One region of the Pantoea sp. SGAir0183 genome, then DNA from elsewhere that is predicted to be linked to it. Evidence: predicted binding sites of a transcription regulator. Region 1 holds the regulator's gene; the other holds the start of a gene.
The links. The regulator Fur, encoded in region 1, represses iron uptake genes when iron is present. The targets are predictions, from matches to a motif close to ATAATAATGAGAACNACTATCAA.
Positions count from the first base shown of each region.

Region 2: efeU (iron uptake transporter permease EfeU) is a predicted target of Fur. The motif match lies at 1,756-1,778, and genes of this name have one in related genera.

Region 1 covers NZ_CP028053.1:3,133,830-3,137,754, forward strand. Annotated here, with positions in the region: gene ybfF (esterase) at 1-343, shown strand, start outside; gene ybfE (LexA regulated protein) at 507-782, shown strand; gene fldA (flavodoxin FldA) at 914-1,444, shown strand; gene fur (ferric iron uptake transcriptional regulator) at 1,782-2,225, shown strand; gene C1N59_RS14595 (hypothetical protein) at 2,285-2,680, opposite strand; gene glnS (glutamine--tRNA ligase) at 2,913-3,925, opposite strand, start outside.
Region 2 covers NZ_CP028053.1:1,848,008-1,851,932, reverse strand. Annotated here, with positions in the region: gene efeO (iron uptake system protein EfeO) at 1-826, opposite strand, end outside; gene efeU (iron uptake transporter permease EfeU) at 877-1,704, opposite strand; gene putP (sodium/proline symporter PutP) at 1,896-3,380, opposite strand; gene putA (trifunctional transcriptional regulator/proline dehydrogenase/L-glutamate gamma-semialdehyde dehydrogenase) at 3,822-3,925, shown strand, end outside.

The sequences.
Region 1 (3,925 bases):
GCGCAGTGAGGCGGCCGGGATTATGCGTCAGCATCTTAACGAAGAAGGTGTGATTCAGTTCATCCTGAAATCGTTCAGTAGCGGTGAATGGCGCTTTAACGTTCCAGCGCTCTGGGACAACTATGCGTATATCACGGGTTGGGAAACGGTGCCCGCGTGGCCGCACCCGGCGTTGTTCATTCGCGGTGGTGACTCCCCTTATCTGGACAATCAGTACCGTGACGCGATACTGCAACAGTTTCCCGCCGCGCAGGCGCACGTGATTGGCGGTGCAGGTCACTGGGTCCACGCCGAAAAACCTGATGCTGTTTTACGCAGCATTCGCCGCTTTTTTGCACGATAAATCCGCTTAACTGGCTGTAAAAGTTTAGGATTGGCGTCCATGGTTAGCCTGGAGTATGATGGCGCGCTAAATTTTTGCCGTGGGCGCGTATCCACGGTAAAAGCCAGTAATTTAATCTGCGCAGCGGCACGATCCGTTTGCGCCCATTCAGTTGTACTAAGCCATGGCAAAAGAAAACACTGACCGCACGACGCTCGATCTGTTCGCTAACGAGCGTCGCCCTGGTCGCCCTAAAACCAGTCCGCTTACGCGTGATGAACAACTGCGTATCAATAAACGCAATCAACTGAAACGTGACAAAGGGCGCGGGCTTCGCCGTGTCGAACTCAAAATGAACAGCCAGGCGGTAGAAGCGCTTAATACGCTGGCTGAACAGCGTAATCTCAGCCGCAGTGAATTAATTGAACAAATGCTGCTGGCGCAACTCAAACTGGACTAACGCACGCAAACCGCACACAGAAACAAATGTCGCGGCTTTACAAGTTCCGCCCTTTTGCGTGGTCTGCTATCATTTGCTGAATATGCTCAGGCATTCATTCTATCATCAGGATTTAAGAGGTTATTTTACCCATGGCAATCGTAGGCATCTTCTTTGGCAGCGATACCGGTAACACCGAAAACATTGCAAAAATGATCCAGAAACAACTGGGCAAAGACGTTGCAGAGGTTCACGACATCGCGAAAAGCACTAAAGAAGATCTGGAAGCCTTTGACATCCTGCTGCTGGGTATTCCGACCTGGTACTATGGTGAAGCACAGTGCGACTGGGATGACTTTTTCCCGACGCTGGAAGAGATCGACTTCAACGGTAAGCTGGTGGCGCTGTTCGGTTGTGGCGATCAGGAAGACTACGCCGAGTACTTCTGTGACGCGATGGGCACCATTCGTGACATCATCGAACCTAACGGTGCCATTATCGTGGGCCACTGGCCAACCGAGGGTTACCACTTCGAGGCCTCAAAAGGTCTGGCAGACGATAACCACTTCCTGGGCCTGGCGATTGATGAAGATCGCCAGCCAGAACTGACGAACGAACGCGTCGACAAGTGGGTTAAGCAGATCTTCGATGAACTGCAACTCAAAGAAATTATCGAAGCCTGATAGCCGTGAGCGCAGTGTGGGCGCTGGTCCACACTGCATCAATGGCTTTTCCTATAAAAATAATAGCTACATTTTTGTAACTTTCCGCATTTAGTCTGTAGAATACCCGCATCGATCATCTGCTTATTTCCCTGGAATTGAGATGACACAACGCGAAATGGTAGCCAGCCCGCCCTCCATGCTTTGTACCGCGAACATCGCCACGGTTTCATCGCAGGCAGCATCGGTTTTCATTTCAGCGCATCAGTTCTATAATGAGACGCAAATGAGAATGGCGGTCGATCGACATACAGGCTACATGCCACAAGAGTGACCAAAGTAACAGGACAATATCCGCATGACTGACAACAACACCGCATTAAAGAAGGCTGGCCTGAAAGTCACCCTGCCCAGACTCAAAATTCTGGAAGTGCTTCAGGAACCTGCATGCCATCACGTCAGCGCGGAAGATCTGTATAAACGCCTGATTGATATGGGCGAAGAGATTGGACTGGCCACGGTTTACCGTGTACTGAACCAGTTCGACGATGCCGGCATTGTGACCCGCCACAACTTTGAAGGCGGTAAATCGGTGTTTGAGCTGACGCAGCAGCACCATCACGATCACCTGATCTGTCTGGATTGCGGTAAAGTCATTGAATTTAGTGATGAGTCTATTGAAACGCGTCAGCGTGATATCGCGACCCGTCACGGTATTAAGCTCACCAACCACAGCCTGTACCTGTATGGTCACTGTGCCCTGGGCGATTGCCGCGAAGACGAAACACTGCACGACAAGTAACGTTTGTCAGACGGTAAAGAAAAAGCCGATGCCTGCATCGGCTTTTTTGTGCCTGTCAGTCACGCCACCAGCGTTTCCTGCAGGTAGCGCCAGCGGGGCACCGAGGTGGAGCAGTCCAGAATCGCAACGGAAATGCGGCTTTTATTTTCCCCATTCATCATCTGCACTTCCCGATACTGAATGGTGACCTCGTTAGCGTGCTCTGACAGGATCACATGTTCGCTGGTCGCGATGCGCATCCCTTCCCGTGCGCCCTGTAAGCGGCGAAAGAGTTCTTCAACCTCATTGAGGTTCAGCATCTTGCCCTGTGGCGTGACCATCTGGAAGTCAGGATGAAAATGAGAAAGCAGCAGATGAAAGCTGTCACCACTGTCACGGCTGTGGTTAAAAATATGTTCAATGAGTTGATGTAAGACGACAACGCTGTGTTTGGCTTCCTGTGCGAAAACTGTCATTTTTTTCCTTTTTAACCCGCAAACAAAGACTACAGAGGGTTAGCGTACCTGAAAAAAAATAATTCACACCGGGAAAGTTATTAAAAAAATTAAACTGAGAGCGATTCCACAGAAGTAAAATTAATCGAATTAAACGGGTTCAGGACAAATGTCGGCGCTAAAAAAAATCCACCCAATAAAAAAGGGCGATTGCTCGCCCTTTACCGATCATCTGATGACCATGCGGCGTAAATTATTCGCCGTTTTTCGCCCAGGTATCGCGCAGACCAACAGTACGGTTAAACACTAACTGCGACGGTGTTGAATACACACTGTCAGCGCAGAAATAGCCTTCACGTTCGAACTGATAAGGCGCACTGGCTTCTGCGTCACGCAGACCGGGTTCAACGAAGCCGTGTTTAATCGCCAGCGAATCCGGATTGATTGTCGTCAGAAAATCATCCGCCGCACCCGGATTCGGGACGCTGAACAGACGGTCATACAGACGGAATTCTGCCGGTAGTGCATGTTCAGCTGAGACCCAGTGGATAACCCCTTTGACTTTACGGCCATCAGCAGGATCTTTGCTCAGCGTATCGACGTCACAGGTGCAGTAGATGCAGGTGATATTGCCTTCTTCATCTTTCGCGGTCCGTTCCGCACGGATGACATAGGCATTACGCAGACGCACTTCTTTACCCAGCACCAGGCGCTTATATTGCTTATTCGCCTCTTCGCGGAAGTCGGCACGATCGATCCAGATCTCGCGGCTAAAGGGAACATCGCGTGTGCCCATTTCCGGTTTGTTAGGATGATTTGGCATGCTGAGCACTTCATTGTGCCCGGCAGGCAGGTTTTCCAGCACAATTTTCACCGGATCCAGCACCGCCATCGCCCGCGGCGCATTTTCGTTGAGATCGTCGCGGATACAGGATTCCAGCGAAGCCATTTCAACGATGTTGTCCTGCTTCGTGATACCAATGCGGCGGCAGAACTCACGAATGGAGGCCGCGGTGTAACCACGACGACGCAAACCCGACACGGTTAACATGCGCGGATCGTCCCAGCCTTCAACATGCTTCTCGCTGACCAACTGCGTCAGTTTGCGTTTTGACATCACCGCATACTCCAGATTCAGGCGCGAAAACTCATACTGACGCGGATGAACAGGAATAGTAATGTTATCCAGCACCCAGTCATACAGGCGGCGGTTGTCCTGGAATTCCAGCGTGCAAAGGGAGTGCGTAATGCCTTCCAGCGCATCCG
Region 2 (3,925 bases), 1.3 Mb from region 1:
CAGAGATTTTGGTCGCCGCCACCTCTTCAATCAGCCCGGCGGCTCCGCCCACCACTTTCGCCGGAGGAAATGCCAGTTCACTCACGCGTTGTTGCAGGTCATGCACATCGTGATTTAACTGGTCGGCATAGCCTGCCATGTCTTTCGTCGTGTTATCTGCAAACAGGGCTTTTTCGAGACGATGGAAGCCGGTAAATTTCGGATCGTCGGCTTTTTTCTCGTAATCATCTTCGCGGGCATCAATACGACCATCAAGGTCAGAAAACAGCTCCGCGATCGGCTCAATGCGCTCGTAGTGCTGACGGGTGGGCGCAAATAACGCTTTGGCTTTAGCCACATCACCGGCTTTCACCGCATCCGTAAACGCCTGCGTGCCGGATACCAGCTGACTCACTTCCTCAGTGACATAGGCTTTATAGGCATTAATGGGGCCCGCCAGTTGCATCAGTTCGGGTTTGCCTTGTTGCGCACTTTTGCTCCCGGTGCCCTGCACGATCAGTTTGCCTTTCGGGTTCGTCAGCAGGCCACAGGTCATGTCATATTCCCCGGCTTCCAGGTTGGCCGTCAGTTTCTGGCTAAAGCCCGGCGCAATATTTTCGCGCTCTTCGACCACCATCACGCCTTTGAGAATTTCCCATTCCAGCGCTTTTTGGCTGTTATTTTTAATCAGAAACTGAGTTTTACCGGCCTGTACCGTAACTGACATGGGCTCACACTGTTTGTCCGTCACAGTGACGCTGACCTGCGGAATGGCTGCAGCCAGTGAAGAGCCAGAAAACGCCAGCAGAGAAGCCAGTACCGCATTACGGTTAAAACGCATCATCATATTTTTTCCCTGTTCAGTCAGAGGCGCGGCTGACGCGCCGGGTAAACGCGTTAGCGCGCAGCTGCTGAGGTATCAGCGCGTGCAGGCATAACAAACAATAATAAAGCGGGGATCAGATAGAGCAGCCAGACAGCAACTTCACTGACGCTGGGCGCTTCCTGATAGCCAAGCATGCCTTCCAGCACTGTGCCAAACAGCGAATGCGTGGATAAGATCGGGCTCATATCAAAGGCCACCTGCTGAAAATGGTTCCACAGCCCTGCCTCATGAAAAGCGCGAATAGCCCCTGCCGCCAGGCCTGCTGCCACCAGCAGAATGAAAATACTGGTCCAGCGGAAAAAGTGCGCCATGTTGAGCCGCAGGCCGCCCCAGTAGATCAGCATGCCCAGCACCACCGCCGTGGCCAGCCCCAACACCGCACCCAACGGCGGCGCATAACCGACATCCTGTGTGAACGCGGCCAGCAGAAAGAACACTGATTCCAGCCCTTCGCGTGCGACGGCCAGAAACACCATCATCACCAGCGCCAGGCCGCCGCCGGCCGATTTATGCAATGCCTCGTCGACGGCGTGTTCAAGTTCCCGTTTGATATTGCGCGCGACCCGGCGCATCCAGAACACCATCGAGGTCAGGATAACGACCGCGATTACCGCCACGATACCTTCAAACAGCTCTTGCTGTTTCTGCGGAAACTCACCCGTGGTCTGGTTGATAAAGATACCCAGCCCAAGGCAGAGTGCGGCGGCAATAAAGACGCCTGCCCACATCGCAGGAAACCACTGAGTGCGCTGAGTGCGCTTCAGATAACTGGCGATCAGGCTGACGATCAACGCGGCTTCAAGTCCTTCGCGCAGCATAATGAGAAACGGAACGAACATCGCCAACCTCTTAAATGTTAACCGGCGTCAACGACGCGTAAAGTTACGTAAAAACGAACGATACCGATTATCATTACCACTCAAAAAAAATACAAGTTCCACAACGAAATAATTTCGTAACTGTCTGTGCCAGATAACGCGCAAAAAAAAGCCTGCCCTCACGGGGGCAGGCGGTGGAAAAAAGAAGGCGATTACTTCGTCTGGAACTCGGCCTCAGCGGCATCGAAACGTGCCATCGCCTGGGTTGACGGTGCGCGACTCGCCAGGCTAAAGACGACGATGGCGAGACTGGCCAGGATAAAGCCCGGGATGATTTCGTACAGACCGAGCCAGCCATACTGCTTCCAGACCACCACGGTCACCGCACCGACAACCATGCCCGCTAATGCGCCATTGCGGTTCATACGTTTCCAGCACACGCCGAACAGCACAACCGGCCCGAACGCCGCACCAAAGCCCGCCCACGCATAGCTGACCAGGCCTAATACCCGGTTTTCAGGGTTGGCGGCCAGCGCGATGGCAATCAGCGCGACCAGCAGCACCATCAGGCGACCGACCCAGACCAGTTCTTTCTGGCTGGCATTTTTGCGCAAAAAGCCTTTATACAGGTCTTCGGTCAGGGCGCTGGAGCACACCAGCAGTTGGCAACTGAGTGTCGACATGACGGCCGCTAAAATGGCTGACAGCAGAATCCCGGCAAGCCAGGGGTTAAACAGAATACGTGCCAGCTCAATGAATACACGCTCGCCGTTTTGAGTTACACCAGCGGCCTCGCCCGGGTTGTTCTGGAAATAGGCGATACCAAAGAAGCCAACCGCGACGGCGCCGGCCAGACACAAAATCATCCAGGCCATACCAATACGGCGCGCGGTACGAATTGACCGGTGTGAATCCGCCGCCATAAAGCGGGCCAGAATATGGGGCTGGCCAAAATAACCTAATCCCCAGCCCAGTAGCGACAGGACCGCAACCACATTCAGTCCTTTGAACATATCCAGGTTTTCCGTGCTTTTAGCCTGAATGACTGCCAGCGAATCGCTTAAACCGCCGACGGCCATGATGACGATAAGCGGCGTCAGAATCAGGGCGAAGATCATCAGGCTGGCCTGAACGGTATCTGTCCAGCTTACCGCCAGGAATCCGCCCACCAGCGTATAGAGAATGGTCGCCGCCGCACCGGCCCATAAGGCCGTGGCGTAGTCCATTCCAAAGGTGCTTTCAAAAAGGCGCGCACCGGCAACCACACCGGAAGCACAGTAAATGGTGAAAAACATCAGGATGACGACCGCAGAAATCACACGCAGAATTTTGCTGCGATCTTCAAAGCGGCTGGTGAAAAAGTCGGGCAAGGTTAAGGCGTTATCATGATGTTCTGTCTGGACGCGTAAACGACCCGCGACAATTTTCCAGTTAAGCCAGGCACCAATAATCAGACCAATGGCGATCCAGCTTTCTGAAATGCCGGAGAGAAAAATGGCACCGGGTAAGCCCATCAGCAGCCAGCCGCTCATGTCAGAGGCACCCGCTGACAGCGCGGTAACCACACTGCCCAGGCTGCGACCGCCCAGAATGTAGTCATCAAAGTTTTTGGTTGAGCGCCAGGCAATAAAACCGATGAGCACCATCCCGAGGATATAAATTAAAAAGGTCACCAGCATGGGTGTACTTACTGTCATGTGTTTCTCCGTTATTATCCGATCTCTTAAGAGAAATCTTTTCCTGCGCCACCGGAACGGGGTAGCGTCAGCGTATTACCGCATCGATAAAAGGCCCGTTTCCCTTAAGGCGCGGTATCCTGCCGTAAAGGCACGTTCTACACAATGCATTTAACACATCCGTTACATCAGTTTCACCTCTCTCTCTGTTTTAAATGTTCACAGGTTGCGCCCGCTCACACTTAAGTTGCACCTTTACCACCACAACCCTGTTTAAATTGAAGGGGGTTGCAACATTGGCGAGTTTCTTGCAGCAAGATTTGTGCCGCTTTTAAATGTTAATGGCAAAAGCGGCGGTAAAGTGTGGAAGCAAGGTCACATTTAACAAGGTTGCACAAAGTTGCAACATGAGTGATAGTGCAGCCCTTGCTCTGGTAAAAAACGTTTTAAGGAACAGAAATCATGGGAACAACGACCATGGGGGTGAAGCTGGATGAAGCCACCCGCAGTCGCATTAAACTGGCGGCACAGAAAATGGATCGCACGCCGCACTGGCTGATTAAACA